3 regions of the Sphingomonas sp. Tas61C01 genome follow, and region 1 is predicted to be linked to each of the others. Evidence: predicted binding sites of a transcription regulator. Region 1 holds the regulator's gene; each other region holds the start of a gene.
What was found. The regulator LexA, encoded in region 1, represses DNA repair genes until DNA is damaged. The targets are predictions, from matches to a motif close to GTTCCNCNCTTGTTCT.
Positions count from the first base shown of each region.

Region 1 (7,002 bases):
GCGATCGCCGGAGGCCGCATCACGATGAGCCCCGCCGCGCTCGCGGCGGTCCGCGACGGCGCCGCGGCGAAAGGCGACGTGATCGCGGTCGCGCGGATCGCGGGAATCATGGCGGCGAAGCGCACCAGCGACCTGATCCCGCTCTGCCACCCGCTGCCGCTCAGCCGGGTCGCGGTCGATCTTGCCTTCGACGACACCGGCATCGTCGTCACCGCGACCGCGGCGACAGACGGCAAGACCGGGGTGGAGATGGAAGCGCTGACCGCGGTATCGGTGGCGCTGCTGACGATCTACGACATGGCCAAGGCGATCGACAAGGCGATGGTCGTCACCGACATCCGCCTGCTCGCCAAGACCGGCGGCAAATCCGAACCCTGGACCGCGCCCACGCGCTGAAGCGACCGGCTCGCCCATGTGGGAGAGCCGGTCGCCTTCGCTCAGGCAAAGGTGACGCGGACCGAGGGACGCCGCACGCCGCGCATCGCCCCGCCGATCAGCGCAAAGCCCAGGATCATCATCGCCCAAGTCGCCGGCTCCGGCACCGCCAGCGCGAACTGCCGGTTGATGTCGTTGTACAGCGCCTTCTGCACGGCGGCAGTCGGATGGGTGCCGTCGAACGAGAAATACCCGGTGCACGCCGGGAACGCCGCCGCACCGCGGCAGGTGCCGCCGTCGGGGCGGGTCGCATCGGGCAGGATCAGCGGCTCGGGCAAGCCGAACGCGCTTGGATCAGCCTGCAGCCGCCCGAAGAAATCGAGATAGCTGAAGCGGAACAACGTCGTGCCATCGGCGAGCGTCAGGCCGGACAGCGCTTCGTTGAGATAGGCTTCGGCCTCCAGCGACGCCGCCAGTCCCGCGCCGGTCGCGACCGGGAACCCGGTGATCAGGATGTTGCGCGCGCCGAGCTTGTTGAGCGTCTCCACCCCGCTCGCATAGTCGGACGCCGCCGCCTTCAGGAACGCACTGTCACTGCCATACCCGGTCGGCGTGCCCGGCTGGATCGCCGCGAAAACGTCGTTGCCGCCGAAATTGAGCACGAACAGGCCAGTCGAATCGACCTTGTTCCCGAGTGCCAGATACTGGTTGTAGAAGAAGAGCTGCTCGCCGAGATCGGCCGACGCTGATGTCGTCGTTGCCCGTGCGCCCCCATAGGCGAAGTTGGTGCCGCCGAGCAGCGATGCGGTGGTCGGCTTTCCGAACAGGTCGATGCTCAGCAGGTCGGTATAGTCGTAGCCATTGGTGAAGCGGCCTTCGAAATACCCTTGAGTCGGGTTCGCCCCCGCACCGAGCTTGAGGATGTTGCCGGCGTCGACCAGGCTGTCGCCGAACACCGTCAACGACGTATAATTCGGCGCAGCCTCGGCCGGCACCGCCATCGCCGCGCTCGCTAGGCACACGCCCAGCGTCAACTTCCAGTTCATCGACCTCTCCCGTTTTTATTATGGTAAACGGATGGTAACACCCCGTTAGAAGGGAAGTAAACGGGCCGTGATCATCGGCGAGGTGACTGGTCGACGACGTAAGACAAACGAGCGGCATTCCCCAACCTCATCGTGCTTTCGCAGACGCGGGAGCCCTTCGCGGGGACCCAATGCGGGTCGCGTTACCGCCGCCCCCGAAACTCGGTGCCAAAACCCGCCCGACCATGCCAGATGACGCCATGAACACGCCACCCACCCTAATCCCCGTCGCCGAAGCGCAACGGCGCCTCTTCGCCGCTGCCGCCCCCGTCGCGGCCGATCATCTTCCGATCGCCGACGCCGCCGGCCGCTGGGCCAGCGCCGACATCCTCGCGCGCCGTACCCAGCCCGCGGCGGACCTGTCCGCGATGGACGGTTATGCGATCCGCTACGACGACCTGCCCGGCCCTTGGCAGGTGATCGGCGAAAGCGCCGCAGGCCGCCCCTATGCCGGGTCGATCGCAGCGGGCGGGGCCGTCCGCATCTTCACCGGCGCCGCGATGCCCGCCGGCGCGGACGCGGTGCTGGTGCAGGAGGAGGCGCGACGCGACGGCGCTCACCTGTCGCTAGATGGCGAGGGCCCCACCCGGCGCGGCGGCAATGTCCGCCGCCGCGGGCTCGACTTCAGCGAAGGCGACCGCCTGATCCGCGCCGGCGACCGGATCACTCCCGCGCGGATCGCGCTCGCGATCACCGGGGGCGCCGCCAACCTCCCCGTACACCGCCGGGTCCGGGTCGCGATCGCCGCGACCGGCGACGAGCTGATCCCGCCCGGTGCGCCGCTGAATCCGCTGTCGCTGCCCGAGGGCAATTCGTCGATGCTCGCCGCGATGCTGGCCGATCTGCCGGTCGAGATCGTCCGCCTCGGCATCCTCGCCGACGATCTCGCGACGCTCACCGCCGCCTTCGCCGCGGTCGATGCCGATCTCCTGATCACCACCGGCGGCGCGTCGGTCGGTGATCACGACCTCGTCCGACCCGCGTTGGAGATCGCGGGCGGGGTGATCGACTTCTGGCGGATCGCGCTGAGGCCCGGCAAGCCGATGATGGCGGGACGATTGGGCGAGGCGATGGTGCTGGGGTTGCCCGGCAACCCGGTCTCCGCCTTCGTCACCGCGGTCCTGTTCGCCCGCCCGCTGATCGCGCATCTTGCGGGTGCCGCCGATCCGCTGCCCCGCACCACCCATGCGTTGCTCGGCGAAGACCTCGCCGCCAACGGCGCGCGAACCGATTACCTGCGCGCCGAACTACGCGACGGGCGCGCCTTTGCCTCGACGATCCAGGACAGTTCGATGCTGCTGACGCTCGCCCGGTCGACCTGCCTGATCGTCCGCGAAGCGGGCGCGCCGCCGGCGTCGGCAGGCGACTCGGCGGAAATCCTCGTCATCGCTTGACGGCTTCCAAGATGTTCCATAGAAGTTCTGCGTCTGTTCTGGACGGAGAATATCCATGCTCACGCGCAAGCAGCACGAGCTCGTCTGCTTCATCAACGATCGGCTCGACGAAACCGGGATCTCCCCGTCGTTCGAGGAGATGAAGGAGGCGCTCGACCTGAAATCCAAATCGGGCGTGCATCGCCTGATCTCGGCGCTGGAGGAGCGCAATTTCATCCGCCGTCTGCCCAACCGCGCTCGCGCGCTCGAGGTGTTGCGGATGCCCGAGCGGCCGGAAAAGGCGGCGCGGGCCAAGCCGTCCACCACCGCGGCGGCGCCCCCCCCCGCCAACGTCCGCGCGGTCCCGCAGCCCGCGAACGACGTCATCGAGATCCCGCTGCACGGCCGGATCGCCGCCGGCGTGCCGATCGAGGCGTTCGAAGGCAGCGCGATGCTCGCGGTGCCGGCGGCATTGCTCGGCAACGGCGAACATTATGCGCTGGAGGTATCGGGCGACTCGATGGTCGAGGCGGGCATCCTCGACGGCGACTATGCGCTGATCCGCCGGACCGAGACCGCACGCGACGGCGAGATCGTGGTCGCGTTGATCGACGACAGCGAAGCGACGCTCAAATATTTCCGTCGGGAGGGCGCGATGATCCGGCTCGATCCCGCCAACCGCGCCTATGATCCGCAGCGTTATCCCCCCGCGCACGTCCGCGTCCAGGGTAAGCTCTCGGGTATCCTGCGCCGGTACGACTGATCCGGTCGAGCACCGGCGGATCGCGCCACGGGTGGCGATCCGCCGGGGCCAGCACCGTCGTCACTCGTTCGCTCCCGAGCGTCAGCGCGATGCCGCCGGTCCGGCGTAGCGTCTTCCTGTCGAGCCGCAGCCAGCGCGGCGTGCAACCGCGCGGCAGTCCGCCTTCGTTGACGACGATGTCCGCCGCCCGGCACGCCGCCAGCAGCGCGGCGCGCGGCACCGGATAGGCGCTGCGCAGCGCCATGATCCGCCACGTCCGCCCGCCGGCGACGAGATCGACCAGGCACAGGTCGCGGCTGCACCGCGCATCGGGCTGTTCGGCGAGCAGCAGTGGTTCGCCGTCCACCCCGCCATTCTCCGCGAGCGTCGACCGCGTATAATCGCCGGCCCGGTCGCGCAGGATCGCCAGCCCGGCGCGGGTCCTGACCGCGACGTGGCGACCGTCACCGGTGATCAGCAGGTCGGGCGGCGGGGTAGCGATCGCCCAGATCGCACCCGCCGCGACCGGGACGATCCCCAGCCGCCGCCAGCGCGTCCGCCACAACGCCAGCCACACGCCGCCGATCACCATCGCGGCGAACGCGCCGTCGGGCATCGCAGGCAGCGCCGCCACCGATCCCGGCGCCGCGGCGACCGCGTGCGCCAGCCACAGCAGCAGCGCGATCGCCCGCCCCGCCAGCCACCACAACGGCCCCCCCACCCCCGCCAGGTCGAGCACCAGCGCCGCCGCCTCCAGCGGCATGATAACGAAAGTGGTCAGCGGGATCGCGACGATGTTGGCGGCGGCGCCATAGATGCCCGCCTTGTGGAAATGGTACACCGCGATCGGCATCAGTGCGATCTCGACCGCGATGCCGGTCAGCAGCAGGGCCGCCAGCCCCCGCGCCGCCCGCCGCCCCAACCCTTCGTCGTGCGGCTCCAGGAATGCGCGGACCCGCGGCTGTTCGTGGATCGCGACGATCGCGGTGATCGCGGCGAAGGACAGCTGGAAGCTCGGGCCCGCCAGCGCCTCGGGCCAGGCGAGCAGCACCACCGTCGCGCCGACCGCGACCAGCCGCAGCGTCATCGCCTCGCGCCCCAGCGCCAACGCGACGAGCACCAGCAGCGCCGCGACGCACGATCGGATCGTCGGCACCTCGCTGCCCGTCAGCAACGTATAGCCGATCGCCGCCGTCGCGCCGGCCAGTGCGCCAATCAGCGGAATCCGCGCATGCAGCGCCAGCCACGGGCTCAGCGCCAGCAACCGCGCCACCACCACCATCGTCGCCGCCACCACCGCGGTGATGTGCAGTCCGCTCACCGACAGCAGGTGCGCCAGCCCCGCGCGTCGCATCGCCTCCGCATCCGCCTCCTCGATCGCGCCCTCGTCGCCGGTCGCCAGCGCCGACGCGATCCCGCCGATGCTGCCGTCGAGCCGCCCGGTGATGTGCCGGGTGAGCGCCGCCCGTGGTCCACCGCCCGCGTCGCCGCCGCGCTCCACCGTCACCGGCGCGAACCCGCGCCCGGTCGCTCCGATCCCGGCGAACCACGCGACCCGTGCGAAGTCGTAGGCGCCCGGCACGGCGGGCTGCGGCGGCGGCATCAACCGCGCGCGCAATCGGATCGTCGCACCGCGCACCGCCCCCGCGGGCACGTCGCCGGTGACCAGATTGACCCTGATCCGCCGCGGCAGCGCAGGGCCCGCCACCGGCGCGAGCGTCAGCCGCACCAGGTCGCGCGCGGCAAGCGGCTCGACCTGCTCGACGCGAGCGCCAAACGCCGCGATCGTCGGCCCCGCCAGCACCGGTGCCGCCACCCGTTCCGCGCGCCACCAGATCAGCGCCAGCCCGATCCCCGCACACAGCGCCGCGACCGCCACCACCCGCGCCGCGCGCCCGGTGCCGCCCGCCGCCGCCCCGGCCAGTGCCAGCGCCACCAAGCCGAGCAGCGCCACCGCCCAGCCCTGCGGATCGGGCACCACGAACCAGCACGCAACCCCGCCGCCGATCGCGACCGGCATCCACAGCGGCAGTTGCTCGCGTTCCGCCTCCAGCAGCCGTTCGATCGCGCGGCCCGCCTCGCGCCACGCGGTTTGTCCGCGCCAGGGGTGCGTGCTAGGGGCCTCGACGGCTGTTTCGGCCAACATGTATCGAACATTGGGAGCACGCTCGGTTGGGCGCAACGAATGATAGCGACGTAGGTATTCGCCCTAGGTCGGACGCCGTGGTCACCCGGTTCGCGCCGTCGCCGACCGGATACCTCCATCTCGGCGGCGCGCGCACCGCCTTGTTCAACTGGCTCTACGCGCGGCATCACGGCGGCAAGTTCCTGCTGCGGATCGAGGATACCGACCGCAAGCGCTCCACCCAGCCCGCGATCGACGCGATCCTCGACGGCATGCGCTGGCTAGCGCTCGACTCCGACGAACCGCCGGTGTTCCAGTTCGAGCGCGCCGCCCGCCACGCCGCGGTCGCGCACGAGATGATCGACCGCGGCCACGCCTATCGTTGCTACATGACCGCGGACGAGATCGCCGCGATGCGCGCCGAGGCCGAGGCCGCGAAGAAGCCGCTCCGCATCCGCAGCCCGTGGCGCGACCGCGATCCCGCGACCGTCCCCGCAGACGCCGCCTATGTGGTCCGGCTGAAGGCGCCGCTGGAGGGCGCGACGACGATCGACGACCGCGTCCAGGGCAGCGTCACCGTCCAGAATGCCGAGCTGGACGACCTCATCCTGCTGCGCTCCGACGGCACGCCGACCTATATGCTCGCGGTGGTGGTCGACGATCACGACATGGGCGTGACCCACGTCATCCGCGGCGACGATCATCTCAACAACGCGTTTCGCCAGCTGCCGATCATCAAGGCGATGGGCTGGCCCGAGCCGATCTACGCGCATATCCCGCTGATCCACGGCACCGACGGCGCCAAGCTGTCGAAGCGCCACGGCGCGGTCGGGATCGAGGCGTATCGCGACGAACTCGGCATCCTTCCCGAAGCGATGGACAATTACCTCCTCCGCCTCGGCTGGGGGCATGGCGACGACGAGATCATCAGCCGCGCACAGGCGGTGGAATGGTTCGATCTGGGCGGCGTCGGCAAGTCGCCGTCGCGCTTCGACCTGAAGAAGCTCGAGAACCTCAACGGCCATTACATCCGCGAGGCCGACGATGCGCGGCTGGCGGGTCTGGTCGCCACGATCGCCCGGCTCGACGGCGACGAAGCGCTCGCTTTGCTGCAGCGCGCCATGCCGCCGCTGAAGCCGCGGGCCGCCAATCTGAACGAACTCGCCGACGGCGCGGCGTTCCTTTTTCACGTCCGCCCGCTGGCGATGGCCCCCGCCGCGGCCGACTTGCTCGGGGGCGACGCGCCTGCCACGCTGGCCGCCGCACACGCCGCGCTTGACGCGGTGCACCACTGGGATACGG
Region 1 covers NZ_CP199583.1:258,018-265,019, reverse strand. The annotation lists gene moaC (cyclic pyranopterin monophosphate synthase MoaC) at 1-396, shown strand, start outside; partial or broken gene ACT009_RS01220 (PEPxxWA-CTERM sorting domain-containing protein) at 438-545, opposite strand; partial or broken gene ACT009_RS01215 (SGNH/GDSL hydrolase family protein) at 579-1,376, opposite strand; gene ACT009_RS01210 (molybdopterin molybdotransferase MoeA) at 1,661-2,854, shown strand; gene lexA (transcriptional repressor LexA) at 2,910-3,596, shown strand; partial or broken gene ACT009_RS01200 (ComEC/Rec2 family competence protein) at 3,604-5,721, opposite strand; gene gltX (glutamate--tRNA ligase) at 5,748-7,002, shown strand, end outside.

Region 2 (7,002 bases), 280 kb from region 1:
CCTCGGCTGGCGTGAACCCAGCACCGACGATGGCGACCTTCATCGCCTGCTCCTGGAAGAGCGGAACGCCGAGGGTCTTCTCGAGCACCGCGCGGAGCTCCGGACGCGGATAGTCGGGCTTCTCCTTGCCCTCCCGCCGCCGCAGATAGGGGTGGACCATGTCGCCCTGGATCGGGCCGGGCCGCACGATCGCGACCTCGATCACGAGATCGTAGAAGCGCTGCGGCTTCATCCGCGGCAGCATCGACATCTGCGCGCGGCTCTCGATCTGGAAGGTGCCGAGCGTGTCCGCCTTCTGGATCATGGCGTAGACGTCCGGATCGTCGTCCTGGAGGTCGGCCATGCCGACGCGGATGCCCTTGGCTTCGTCGAGCAAGTTAAAGGCTCGGTTCATGCAACCGAGCATGCCGAGGCCCAGTACGTCGACCTTCATGAACTTGAGCGCGTCGATGTCGTCCTTGTCCCATTCGATGACCTGCCGGTCGACCATCGCGGCAGGTTCGATCGGCACGAGATCGTCGAGCCGATCGTGGGTCAGCACGAACCCGCCAGGATGCTGAGACAGGTGTCGCGGCACGCCGATCAGCTTGCGGGCAAGAGCGAGGGCGAGGCGCAGGCGGCGATCGTCCATGTTGAGGCCGAGCTCATTGACCTGCTTCTCGCCGACCCCTTCCTGGCTCCAGCCCCAGACGAGCCCGGCGAGCGCCTTGGTCAGGTCCTCGGGCAGCCCCAGCGCCTTGCCGACCTCCCGCACCGCGCCGCGGGCGCGATAGCGCGTGACGACGGCGGTCAGCGCGGCATGGTTGCGACCGTAGGTCTCATAGATCCACTGGATGATTTCCTCGCGGCGCTCATGCTCGAAGTCGACGTCGATGTCCGGCGGCTCGCGTCGTTCCCCGGAGACGAAGCGCTCGAACAGCAGCTCATGCTTGATGGGATCGATCGAGGTCACGCCGAGGAGGAAGCAGACGCAGCTGTTCGCCGCCGAGCCGCGGCCCTGACAGAGAATGCCTCGCCTGCGACTCTCCGCGACAATGCTGTTCACGGTCAGGAAGTAAGGAGCGTATCCAAGCTCGCCGATCAGGCGCAGCTCATGCGCGATCTGCTTGCTGTATGGGAGAGGTATGCCGTCAGGGAACATCCGCTCGGCCGCCTCGCGGGTCAGCTGCTCCAGCGCGCCCTGCGCGGTCAGACCTTCAACGACTTCCTCGTGCGGATATTGGTAGCTGAGCTCGCCGAGATCGAAGGTGCAGGCGCGCGCGATGGCTTCCGTTGCGGCGATAGCGTCGGGGAAAGCAGAGAAGCGGCGCTCCATCTCCTCCGGCGACTTGAGGTGCCGGTCGGCGTGCCGCTCGCGTCGATGGCCCAGCATATCGACGGTGCATTTCTCGCGGATCGCGGTGACGACGTCCTGAAGCAGTCGAGCCTCGGATGCGTGGTAGAGGACGTCGCCGGTCGCCACCGCGCGCACGCCCGCAGCCTGCGCTTGGACGCCAAGTTCGTGAAGGCGCATCGCGTCGTCAGGCCGCCGGCGGAACGCCAGCGAGCAATAGCCGCGCCCGCCAAATGTGTCGCGCAATTCAGCCAGGCTGCGCGCCGTCGCCTCGCCGGGCAAATCCGGAAGCAGGATCGCGATCAGCCCTTCGGCCGACGCTGCGAGGTCGCTCCAGCCGAGCGAGCAACCTCCCTTGCCGGCGCGTGACTTTCCAAGCGTCAGGAGTCGGCTCAACCGCGACCAAGCTGGGCGATCGGTCGGATAAAGCAGGAGGCTGCGGCCATCGTCGAGGACGAGCCGGCTGCCGGCGATCAGCCGGACGCCGGTCGCCCTCTGCGCTTCCCAGGCGCGTACCACGCCGGCGACGCTGCCGAGATCGGCAACGCCGAGCGCCTGGTAGCCGAGCACCGATGCTGCCGCGAACAGCTCGTCGGGGGAGGACGCGCCACGGAGAAACGAGAAGTGGCTCGTGACCTGGAGCTCGACATAGATGGGCTTCGATGGGGCCATCAGCCAAACAGCCCATGCATGTACCAGCTGAGGTCGCCGGTCGCCTGGTCCACCCCATCGCCGCGCCGGAACAGCCAGAAACGGGCACCTGCCTCGTCCTCGACGCGGAAATAGTCGCGGACGGCCCAGACCTCGCCATCGCGGCGCCACCACTCGCCGTGGATGCGCTCGGGTCCGTCACCCGCCACGACCGCGTGAACGGTCCCGCGCCAAGCGAACCGCCGCGGCGGGTGGTCGGGAAGCAAAGCGACGACGTTGGTGAGCGGCTCGGGACGACGCAGCAGGCGCACGGGTCGCTTCCAGGCCGGCCACCCGTCGGGCGTGTCGAGCGGCTCGGCCCGGCAGGTCGCGCGTTCGGGCACGTCGCTCTCGACAGCGCCGACCGTGAACAAAGCCTCCGAGCCGGCACGTCCGGCGAGCTGATCGACAAGCATAGACAGGTCAGCCGGAGCGTCGTCCCCAGCAAGAGTCCCGATGAGCCCCGTGGCGCCGAGGGGGTCCGTCCGCGTCGCGGCCAGCCGCATTGTCTCGAAACCGCCGCCCGGATCGATCCGTTCGATGCGCAGGTGGAAGAGGCGTGCGAGGTGGGCAGGGTCGCGGGTCGCGCGCACGGTCCCGATCGCAACCTTCTGTTCGGAGCCATCGATGCGCTCAAGTCCGAGCAGAAGCGTCCGGGCTCCGAGCCCGCGTTCCCCCAGCTGTCCGCACAGGTCGCCCAGAAGGTCACGAATGACCTGCTCGATCGCCTCGGCGGTGCCGATCGGTTCGAGCAACCGCCGTAGGGCGACCGGCACGTCTTCAAGGATCAGCGGGATGATCGGTTCCGCGAGCCTCCCCAATGCCTCATCGAGCCGTCGAATGCTCGCCATCCCGAGCCTACGCGCCAGAGGGCCGCGCGGCAGCGGCAGCAGATCGCCTACGCGCTCCAGACCGAAGCGGCTGGCGGCGGCGAGGGCCTCAGGGGTCAGCCGCAGGCTGGCCAATGGCAGCGATGTCAGTGCCTGGGCTTCGCTGCCAATTTCGATGCGCTCAAGGGTGCGCGCACCGAAATGCGCCAGCGCATAGGCCGCACCGGGTGTGCCCGCGACCGCGATCCGCCCGGTCAGACGCAGTCGCCGGCAAAATCCCAGCAGGCGGCGGCAGAAGCGTTCCTCGCCGCCGAACAGATGGGTGACGCCCGTCAGATCGAGCCAAAGCCCATCGGCGCCGCTGACGGCGGCCGTGGGCGTCCAATGGCGCACCGCATGCAGCGCCAGCTTCTCTAGCAGCGCGAGGTCCGCAGCTGGATCGGCAGGCCTGATGTCGAGGTCGGGGACGAGCGCGCGCGCCTGCGTGACCGCCATACCCGGTACCAACCCTAGGGCGAGCGCGGCTGGACAGGCCGATGCGATTAGCTGCTTGTTGCCGACCTGCTCCGCCAGGATGAGCGGCGCCGCCGACGGTCCGGGCGGGTCGCTCGCGGCGACGTGCGACGTCAGGGATTCTTGGTGCCGTCCCTTGAACGGATGGTCGGCTGCCTCCGAACGGCGGCCGAGTTCCCGCATCGTGGGCTGCTGATGGCGCGGCAACGAGGCCGCCGGTGGTTCGACAGCGGCTCGGGCGGCACCCGCCTCCCGAGCCCAGCGTGCGCCCGGCCGCCACCTGCCGCCCCGCGGGACCGAGCAGGCACCGGGGTCGTCGTCAACGGGCAATAAGGCTAGCGGGCGCGCCTCAGGCTGCGCGCGCGGTCGCTCTGACCGCCGGAGCCGCTCGATCGCGAGCGCCGGCAGGTAGAGCGAGGCGACCCGTGTCATCGCAAGCCTCGACCAGAAGAGAAAAGGGATTGCCGTTCCGCTGCCGGACCAATTCGACGGACCAGCGGGGTCGACCGACACCTGGCGCGGGCAGCCGCTCGGACGGGGCGCATGCGATGCGCCAGCGCGTGGTCGCCGCGGAAAGCTCAGTTAGAGGGCAGTGACCCTGGTGCCGCCAACGCCGTGAAAGGATGGCGGGCGTCTTGCCGGCGTCGGCCGCAAGCTGGAGCCGCCGCGTTGCGGTCATGTCCGCGCGTTTGATCTCGCCAACCACGGCTGCGAGGCCGCCGTGACGCAGAGCGTCCTCCATCAAGGCCAAGACATCCTTGTCCTCGCGACCCTCGGCAAAGATGACCCGACCGGGTGGGAGACCGGCCTGCTCGAGACCTGGGGCATAGAGGTCGAAACGGCTGACCACCCACAGGACGCGGGCGTTACCAGCAGTCGCGAAAGAGGCGGCGATCCCGGCGACAAAGAGCGTGGCGGCTGCGTCGTCACTCAGCGAGGCTGCCGCCGGTGCAACTTCGTGCAGGGCGCCGCCGTCCAAGCCTCCATCAGCCAGACGCTCGTCGATGTCGCCCACACCGAACGGGAGCGGCGGCACCGATCGGAGACGCACGTCCGCCACGCTCTCGCGCAGGAGCGACATGATCTCGGATTTGGTACGGGCAGCAGGCATCAACGGAATCGACTCATGTGTTCGCCTTATGTTCCGCTCGAAACACGTGTGAGGTCAAGGCGCATTTGAGAGCGCGCGGGACGTGAGGCCGGCCTCGCGGGCTTCCGACATGGGAACATCGCCGCTTCAGCCGCGCTGGAAGGAAGGCAAGCTAATTGACCATAGAGCGAAGGACGAACGATGAGTCAGGCAAGCTGGGGAGAGACGGGAACGCCCGACATTAACTGGCGGATGAGCGCTGCGCTACAGAACGTGCCCCGCGGCGATGATGACCTTGCAGAGGTCACGAGCTTGGAAGGCGCCGTTCGAGCGTGGCTTGCCTTGGATCCCGATCATCAGGAGGCCGCGACACTGACCCCGGAGCATCCTTTGCTGATCGACGGAGCTTCGATGCCCGAATTCAGCGGTGACGGCATCGCGGCGTTGGCGGAGCGCCTGCCCGCCAACCAGACTACCAGCGCGTCCGACGAGCCGGTCATCGATGAGGCGGGTTAGCCAGCCGGTGGTCGCAGGCTGCGGAAGGTGATCGACCAGCGCGCTTCGTCCATCTCCGCGATGCTGTGCTCCCATTCGTGCCTGGCTTCGCCGCTGAGATGATACGCACCGCGTGGCGGCAGCGGAACGGACACCCGCTCGAACCGCTCGCCTCGACGACGGCGAAACCGCATCACGGCCGGTGCGCCGAGTGAGATGCCGACGACATGCCCGAACGCGGGCCGATCGCGATGCCAGCCGATGCCGGCGCCGGGGTCGTAGCAGATCAGCAAAGCCTGGACGAGCACGTCCGGCGAGAGGCCGGCGAAGTGCGCCGCGCGATCCCGGAGCGGAAGCAGCCAGCCGGGCAGAGGCTCGCCTTCCTGGAGGCGCCCGGCGTCGAAGTCGTAGGTCCACCCGTATGAACTGGTCAGCCGCTTGCCGGTCCAGCCCTGGAACCGGAACGGCGACAGGTCAGCCGCGTCAATCGCAGCGATCGCCGACCGCTCCTCAGCGGGGGTGATGAACTCGTCTGCAGAGGCGAGGCCCGGCAACACCGGTGTACCGAACAGATCAGCCATGCTTGTCACGAGACGGCCATGCTTCGGTCCGGACCGGCGGGCGGCTCCCAGCCGTAGACGCTGCGCCCGCCATATTCGTGCGAGCGTCCCCGTTCCTCGGCGATCAAGGCGTCGACCGACGGTCCGCTTGCCGTACGCTCCAGCTGCCGTGCCTGCTCGTCGAGACGGCGGATCGCGGCGAGCTTTTCGTCATTGCCGAGCTTGGCCGCTCCGACCGCCGCCTTCATGACCTCGATCGTACGGTCGTAGACTTTCGTGGGGACAGGGTAGGGGTGACGGTCCTTGCCACCATGGGCGAGCGAGAAGCGCGCCGGATCGCTGAACCGGCAAGGCGCGCCGTGCACGACCTCCGCCACCATCGCCAGCGAGCGGATGGTGCGTGCGCCGATCCCGGGCACGAGCAGCAGTTCGGCGAAGTCTTGCGGTCCGCACTCCACGGCCGCTGCCAGCGCGCCGTGCAGCCGCCGCTCGACAACGTTCTCCGCACGCACATCGTGATGCCCGGGCATGACGAGGTGCGGCAGCATCGCCTGCTGCTCGGGCTCACGTGCCGGGATGGCTCGGGGCTCGATCCGGGCAAGGTGGCGGACGATCCCGTCGGGCCCGGCCTGGCGCAGCAGATCGAGCTGGCGATCGCGCGAGGCGGATGCCCGACGATCCGCAAGATTGACGATGTTGCCCTGTGCCTTACCTTCGATCGCGGCATGGGGCGCATCCACGAAGCTCCCGAGACCCTCGGAAAGCCAGTGATAGCGGCGCGCCTGCTTGGCTGTGCCGTTCATTCCTTGCTGCACGACCACCCAACGCCCGTCATCGGTGACGATGAAGCCGTGCAAGTACAGGTCGAAGCCGTCCTGGACCGCCGCGCTATCCACCTTCGCCACCAGCCGGCTCGACCGGGCGAGCGCGTCGCCATCGATCCCGACCCGGTTCCCGACCGCAATCAACTCAGCCGGGGTCGCGCGGCTATGTCTGCCGCGTCCGCCGCAGACATGGATGCCGAGCTCGCCCGAGAGTGGCGCGAGCCCCCGCTTCAGGGCGCCGAGCACGCTCGTAGTGATGCCGGACGAATGCCAGTCCATGCCCATCACCGCACCGAAGGACTGGAACCAGAACGGGTGCGCCAGCCGCCGCAGCAGCTCGTCCCGGCCATATTCGAGCATGATCGCTTGCGTGATCACCGCGCCGAGCCGGGTCATGCGTTGACCAAGCCATGCGGGCACGCGGCCGCCGTGAAGCGGCAGATCGGCACTGCCGGAACGCCGCCCCATCAGTGCGACGCCACGATCGCGCGCTGCGTGCGAGGTCCATCCTCGCCCGCGCCGAACAACGGCAGTGCCTCGGCATTCTCGCGCACGGGCGCTTCGAAGTTGGATACCGTCACACCGACCAGCCTGATGCCGGTCTCGGGAGGGTAGATCGAGCGAACTAAGTCGAGGCTGGTGGCATGTAGCTGTTCACGGCCTGAAA
Region 2 covers NZ_CP199583.1:534,287-541,288, forward strand. The annotation lists gene ACT009_RS02415 (error-prone DNA polymerase) at 1-2,005, opposite strand, end outside; gene ACT009_RS02420 (Y-family DNA polymerase) at 2,005-3,549, opposite strand; gene ACT009_RS02425 (ImuA family protein) at 3,716-4,477, opposite strand; gene ACT009_RS02430 (hypothetical protein) at 4,658-4,972, shown strand; gene ACT009_RS02435 (alpha-ketoglutarate-dependent dioxygenase AlkB) at 4,969-5,532, opposite strand; gene ACT009_RS02440 (DUF763 domain-containing protein) at 5,538-6,803, opposite strand; gene dinB (DNA polymerase IV) at 6,803-7,002, opposite strand, start outside.
Region 2: ACT009_RS02425 (ImuA family protein) is a predicted target of LexA. The motif match lies at 4,497-4,512, and genes of this name have one in related genera.

Region 3 (7,002 bases), 1.6 Mb from region 1:
GCTACCGCGACACGCCCGGCGTGGGCCTCCCGGCCGACACCTCCAACTCGGCGATGCGCGGCTTCTTCCGACTACTGACCGAGCAGCACATCCCATTCGCGCTGTCGAGCAGGCTCGACTGGATCGACAGCGATCCCGGGCGCTACGATCTCGTGGTCTGCCCCAAGGGTGTGCCGGCGAAGCTCGACAAGTATCTGCGCGCAGGCGGCCGCGTCCTCGCCGCGAGCGCGGTCAGGCCCGAGCTGGAGTTGCCGCCGGTCGTCAAGCTGTGGAAGCGTCAGGAGACGCTCTCGTCTTACTGGCGTGTGCGCGATCCCAAGCTGCTGCCATCGCTGTCGGACGCCGAACTGCTGCTCAACTACAGCGACTTTCTGGAATTGGAGCCGCGCGGCCCGGCAGCGCTAACCTACGTCCCGTCCACGATCACCATCCCCATGGAGAAGGTCGGGGAAGGGATGACGGACACGGCCAAGCCAGGACTGCACCTGGCCGACTACGGCAAGGGCCGTCTCGCCTACCTCCCCTGGGACATCGGCGACCTCTACTACCGGGTGTCGGCGGTGAACCATGCCGCTCTGATCGGCGACCTGGTGGACCATCTTCTGCCCAGAGGCCGCCAGATCCGAACGAACGCGCATCCGATGGTGCAGATCACCGTGCAGCAGCAGCGGCATGCGGCGCGCACCCTCGTCCACCTGGTCAACCTGTCCGGTTGTTCTCAGGTGGCGTACCACCCTGCGATTCCGATGTCGGGCATCCAGCTAAACGTCGCCGGCACGTTCCGGACCGCGCGGCTGGTGAGCCAAGGGCGTCCGCTGCAGGTCCGGCAGGCGGGCGGCTACGCCAGCGTGACGGTTCCTAGCCTCGACACCTACGACGTGGTGGCGTTCACATGAGCGGCACAGGCCTGCCGGAGTCGCTGGGCTGGGCCGAGGTAATCCGCGAGGTTCACTCCTCGCATGGCGGGCCGGACCTCGCCGTTGGACGCGGCCTATGAGAACGGGACCGCTTTCCCTGCAGGAGCCCGAGCGGGACGGGGCGGCGCGGCTGCTGCTGCGTCGCCTGTTCGACGCGGCCGTGAGCGCTGCGGATCCGGAGCTGGTCCTGAAGGACCACCTGCCGCCGCGGCCCCGCGGGCGGTGCATAGTCGTAGGGGCAGGGAAGGCTGCGGCCGCCATGGCGATCGCCGTCGATCGCGCCTGGGCGGACGTTGACCTCCATGGCGCGGTTGTCGCACCCTACGGCTACGGCTACGGCTACGGCAAACCGGCCGGGCGGATCGCGGTACGCGAGGCGGCGCATCCGGTTCCGGACGCCAACAGCGAGGCGGCCGCGCGAGAGATGCTCGACCTCGTGGCGGGCCTCCGCGCAGAGGATCTCGTGCTCTCGCTGATCTCCGGAGGCGGCTCGTCGGTCATGGCGCTGCCCGTTCCGGGCCTCACCCTCGCCGACAAGCAGGCCGTCAACCGCGCGCTTCTGAACTCAGGTCTCGACATCCGGTCGATGAACGCCGTCCGTCGCCGATTGTCAGCGGTCAAAGGCGGCAAGCTGGCTGCCGCCGCCTTCCCAGCGCAGGTCGTCACCCTCGCGATCAGTGACATTCCCGGCGACGATCCGGCCGCGATAGCGTCCGGACCCACTATCGCGGATGCCGAGGAAGGACGGGACCTGTCCGCGCTCGCCGAGCGCTTGCGCGGCGAGATCGGAGAGGCGGCATACTGCAAGCTGGTGGCACCCTCGGCCACCAAGCACGCTCCGCGCGCGCAGACCTGCGATGTCCGGCTGATAGCCACCCCGCAGGCGTCCTTGGATGCCGCGGCGAAGGTCGCGCGCGAAGCGGGGTACGACGTCGAGATCCTGGGTGATGCGCTGGAAGGGGAAAGCAGGGAGGTCGCGGAGGCGATGGCGCACCTGACGAGCGCTCCGAGGGGGCGTCCCTGCGTTCTGCTTTCCGGTGGCGAGACCACGGTCACGCTGACCGGCAGGAGCGCAGGACGCGGCGGGCGCAACACCGAGTTTGCACTCGCGCTGGCGCGGGCATTGTCCGGTCGATCCGGAGTCTGGGCGCTGGCAGCCGATACGGACGGTGAGGATGGTGCCAGCGGCGGTGGCGCGGGCGCGATCATCGCCCCGGACACGTTGACGCGCGCCGCCGCTGCCGGCCTGAACGTTGATGATGCGCTTAAGCGGCACGACAGCGGCACTTTCTTCTCGAGACTTGAGGATCTGTTGGTCACAGGGCCGACCTTCACCAACGTGAACGACTTTCGAGCCGTCCTTATACTTCCCGACGAATGAACCGCCGGAGCCGAACGGCTGTCCTGCAGCCCACCGCCTCCAGGCGCGGTGCAGCCGGGAAGCGTGAACGACTAGTCGGGGGGGGGCAGAAGCCGCGATTTTTCGGGAATGAAAGAGTTAGGGTCGGGGGGCTCTCAGGCAAGTCAATCGAGCGAACGAATTGCGCATACGCGTTCTAGTTCGCGAGCAGGTGTCAGCAAACTAAGGCAGTTCGGAATGAGTGTAGTCATGGTACTGGGGGAGCAGGCGTCGCCTTGCGTTGGCCTACGTTGCGTAGATCCTCAAGTTGTCGAACGCATGTTGACATCGCTCCCGGGCGAGACAAGTCAGGCGCTGATGAACGGATTCGGGATCAGCTACAACACTTGGCGGAAGATCCGGGCCGGGAGGCCGATTCGTCTTTCGGTCGCAGAAAGATTGGAACGGCGCCTGAACGCAGGGCTTCAAGAATCACAGGTACTATCGGAGATGCAGCAGTATGCGACCACGTCATCGGCGCCGTAAGCGACATACTGGTCGTGAGACCATCGAAAGCTGCCGGCTTCACCCGATACGGATGAGTTGTAGCGGCGCTTGATCATCACCCGACAATCGGGTCGAATCGGACAGGCCCCCCCATTCCACGGCAGCCACGGTCCAGATCCCGGCTCGTCATCGTTGTCTCCCATGCCCTTCGATCAGCGAAACTGGGTCAGCTGTCAAAGGCGAGCCAGAAAGTTCATGCCTTTCGCAAGCCCGTCGGTCGCTTTGTTGCCAGAACCGCTGCCCAGCAGATTTACGCGGCTCGTCTTTGCTAAGCGCAGGCAGTCGGACGTCAGCTGCGGCGGTTTAGAGGAGATGAACGAGCGTCCGCTTTTGGGTCGGCCTAGCCATCTTCGTGTCAGCGCTCGAACAGTACGCTTGCGAGGGGCGGGGGTCGCCAGCTGCCAAGAGACCGTCGCGAAAGCTTTCGGCTTCGCTGAATCGATGAACCGAGCCGTTGCGAGCTTGACCGATGGAGCACGGTAACGGAACATAAGGAGAACGAGCCGAGTCTTAGAACACGATGTCCGCCGCCCTCGATTCTCTCGCGCCAAGCATAGCGCACCTGCGGACGATCGCCACACCGGTGACCGACTACCGCGTGCTGCCGTTCGGCGTCGACGCGATCGACAGCCGACTTGGGGCAGGGGGCCTGCGCGCTGGTGCGCTCCACGAAGCGACCGCGCAGAGTGCGGCGCTGGTCGATGACGCGGCAACGACCCTGTTCCTTGCTGGGATCGCTGCGCGGGAGGCTGCGAACACCGGAGGTCTAGTCCTCTGGACGAGCTGTAGGCACGACCTCTACGCTCCGGCACTGGAGCAGGCGGGCCTCGCGTCTGCCAACGTCATCTATGCTCAGCCTGCGGACGATACCGCGCTTCTCGCGGTGATCGAGGATGCTGTCCGCGACGGCACGCCATGCGCCATTATCGCAGAAGCGAGCAAGGTGTCGATGGTGGCGACCAGAAGGCTGCAACTGGTGGCAGCAGAAGCTGACATGCCGGTTCTGCTGCTCCGACGGCGCCGCGGCCGTGACCAGGATCCCTTCTCCGAGCCTTCTGCTGCCTGGACGCGCTGGCGGATCGGCTCCGCGCCTTCGGCGCGGCTGGAGGTCGCAGGTGTGGGGAGAGCGCAGTGGTCGGTCGAACTCGCGCGGCAGCGTGGCGGTGCATCCTTCTCCCTAATTGTGGAGGGCAGCAATGAGACGGGTCGTCTCGCTGTTCCTGCCGAACTTGGCCATCGAACGGCTGAGACGGTTGGAACGGCCCGCTACGCGGCTGCCTGAGCGGCCCGCCCTGCAGCTGCCGGTCGACGACGACCCGGATGCCTGTTCGGTGCCGCGGGGCGGCGGCTGGCGCCCTGGTGCTAAGTGGGCACGATCCAGCGCGCAGTCGCGCGAGGAGGTCGGGGCACAGATCGCCACGTTGCCGGTTCACGCGCAGCCACCGATGCGTGAGCTTGGCCGGCGATCGGAAGCAGCAAGCCACCCGTACAAGGCGCCGACACCCGCTCTGCGGATCATCGCGCCTGCCCCGGCTCCGGTTCAACACGCGCCGCTCGCGCTTGTCGGAAAGGTAGGCAGGCGCGAGGAGGTGGTCGCCGCCTGCACCGGCGCGCAGGCACTCGGCATCCACCCCGGCATGGCAGCAACCCACGCCCGCGCGCTAGTGTCGGATCTCGACTTCCGTCCGGCCGAACCTGAGGCGGATGCGGCGCTGCTTGACCGCCTTGCGCTGCTGGCGGTCAGGCGCTGGTCCCCAATCGCGGCCGTGACGCCGCACGATGGCCTGTGGATCGACCTGGCAGGCTGCGAGCACCTGCATGGCGGAGAGGAACGGTTCTGCCGACGCTTGCTCGCCTTCTACCGGCGTGTTGGCTTCACCGCGCGCGTTGCCGTCGCAGACACGCCTGGCGCTGCTCATGCGTTGGCTCGCTTTGGCAAGGGTGACCTCATCCGCGTCGAAGCGCGCGGGACAGCGGACGCACTTGCTCCGCTGCCAATCGCGGCGCTTCGCCTCGCAGCCACGGCGCTAGCTGCCTCACGAAAGTTTGGTTTCGATCGCATCGGGGATCTGCTGCCGGTCGCGCGCGGGCCCTTAGCGCGTCGTCTTGGCCTGCCGGCGATCACCCGGCTCGATCAGGCGCTAGGCGGTGTCGCGGAGCCGATCACGCCGCGCGATGATCCAGAGGTGCCAGCGGCCGAGCGTCGGCTGCTGGAGCCGATCGGCACGGCCGAGGTGATCGAACAGGTCATGGGCGACCTGCTGCGCGATCTCGCCGTCGTCCTGCAGGCGAAAGGGCTGGGTGCTCGTTCGCTTCGCCTGACGTGCTTGCGCGTCGACGGCACCGAGCAGCTCGTGGCGGTCGGCACCTCTCGACCGACGCGCGAGGTTGGGCACCTCCTGCGGCTGCTCAAGCTCCGGATCGAGCGCATCGATCCTGGCATGGGCATCGAGCAGTTCGCTCTTGTCGCCCCGCATACGGAGCCACTGGACGCGGTGGATCTCGGTGCCGTCCTGGCAGGCGAAACGCTGGTGCGCGATCCGTCGCGGTTGGTCGACGTCATCGCCGGCAGGATCGGTGTGCGGTCCGTCTTCCGTTTCGCCCCGGTCGACAGCCATGTGCCGGAGCGAGCCGTCGCCTACTCCGACCCGAATGAAGTTCCCGGAAACTGGCCCGCTTGGCAACGTCCGATCCGCCTTTTCGCGCATCCAGAGCCGCTCCACCGAGTGATGGCATTGATGCCCGACCAGCCGCCACGTCGGTTTGATTGGCGGGGCAAGACCTACAAGGTTGTCGCCGGCGACGGACCTGAGCGGGTACATGGCGAGTGGTGGCGGCGTGATGCCGAGGTGTGGGCCGTGCGAGACTATTACCGCGTCGAGGACGAGACCGGCGGGCGTTTCTGGGTGTTCCGCCGCGGTGACGGTTTCGAGGACGATACAGGCGATCTGTCCTGGTGGATGCACGGGGTCTTCGGATGACCCACTATGTCGAGCTTCAGGTGCTCACCCACTTCTCGCTCCTGCGCGGAGCATCCAGTCCCGAGGAGCTGTTCGCGGCTGCGGCGCTGCTTGGCTATCCGGCGATCGGCGTCAGCGACATCGGGACTGTCGCCGGCGTTGTGCGGGCATGGGAGGCGCAGAAGGCGACCGGCGTTCGCTCGATCGCTGGCACTCGCGTTGATCTCTCCTGTGGTCGACGCCTGCTGCTCTACCCCACCAACCGCCCTGCCTGGTCTCGGATCACGAGACTGCTGACGGTCGGTAAGGGGCGGGCAGGGAAGGGCGGCTGCCTTCTACACTGGCATGACCTGGAGCCCTGGTCCGAGGGCGTTATCGCCATCCTGTTGCCGCACGAGGCTGATGAGGAGAACCTTGCGGCGCTGAAGGACCTGAAAGCCGTCTACGGGCGGCGAGGCTACATGGCGCTGTTCCAACGGCGCCGGCCGGGGGACGCAGTCCGGATCGATGCGCTTGCGCGCCAGGCGGGCGGCGCCGGCGTGCGCGCCGTTGTTACCGGGGACGTGCTGTACCATGCTCCCGAAGCGCGGCTGCTGCAGGACGTCGTCACCGCCGTCCGCGAGAAATGCACCGTCGACGAACTCGGCTACCGCCGCGAGGTCAACGCCGATCGGGCGCTCAAATCACCCGACGAGATGGTGCGGCGCTTCCGAGCTTATCCAGACGCGCTGCAGGCGAGCGTCGACATAGCGCGGATCTGCACGTTCGACCTTGGCGAGCTCCAGTATCAGTATCCGCATGAGAAGCTGATCAACGGGCTGACCGCCCAGGAGGCCCTTGAGCGCCTTGCAGATGAGGCCGTCGACCGGATGTTCGATGGTGACGTGCCGCAAGCGTACACCGACCAGATCACCCATGAGATGCGGCTCATCGGCGAGCTTGGCTACGCCCCCTACTTCCTGACGGTCTACGCGATCGTCCGCGAGGCACGCCGGCGCGGGATCCTCTGCCAGGGGCGCGGCTCGGCTGCGAATAGCTGCGTGTGCTTCGTGCTTGGCGTCACCTCGATTGACCCGATCAAGCACGAGCTGCTGTTCGAGCGCTTCGTGTCCGGAGAGCGCCGCGAGCCGCCCGACATCGATGTCGACTTCGAGCATGAGCGACGCGAGGAGATCATCCAGTGGATCTATGCGACCTACGGCCGCAATCACTCCGCGCT
Region 3 covers NZ_CP199583.1:1,846,785-1,853,786, reverse strand. The annotation lists gene ACT009_RS08640 (family 10 glycosylhydrolase) at 1-896, shown strand, start outside; gene ACT009_RS08635 (glycerate kinase type-2 family protein) at 994-2,298, shown strand; gene ACT009_RS08630 (ImuA family protein) at 3,344-4,105, shown strand; gene ACT009_RS08625 (DUF6504 family protein) at 4,020-5,804, shown strand; gene ACT009_RS08620 (error-prone DNA polymerase) at 5,801-7,002, shown strand, end outside.
Region 3: ACT009_RS08630 (ImuA family protein) is a predicted target of LexA. The motif match lies at 3,308-3,323, and genes of this name have one in related genera.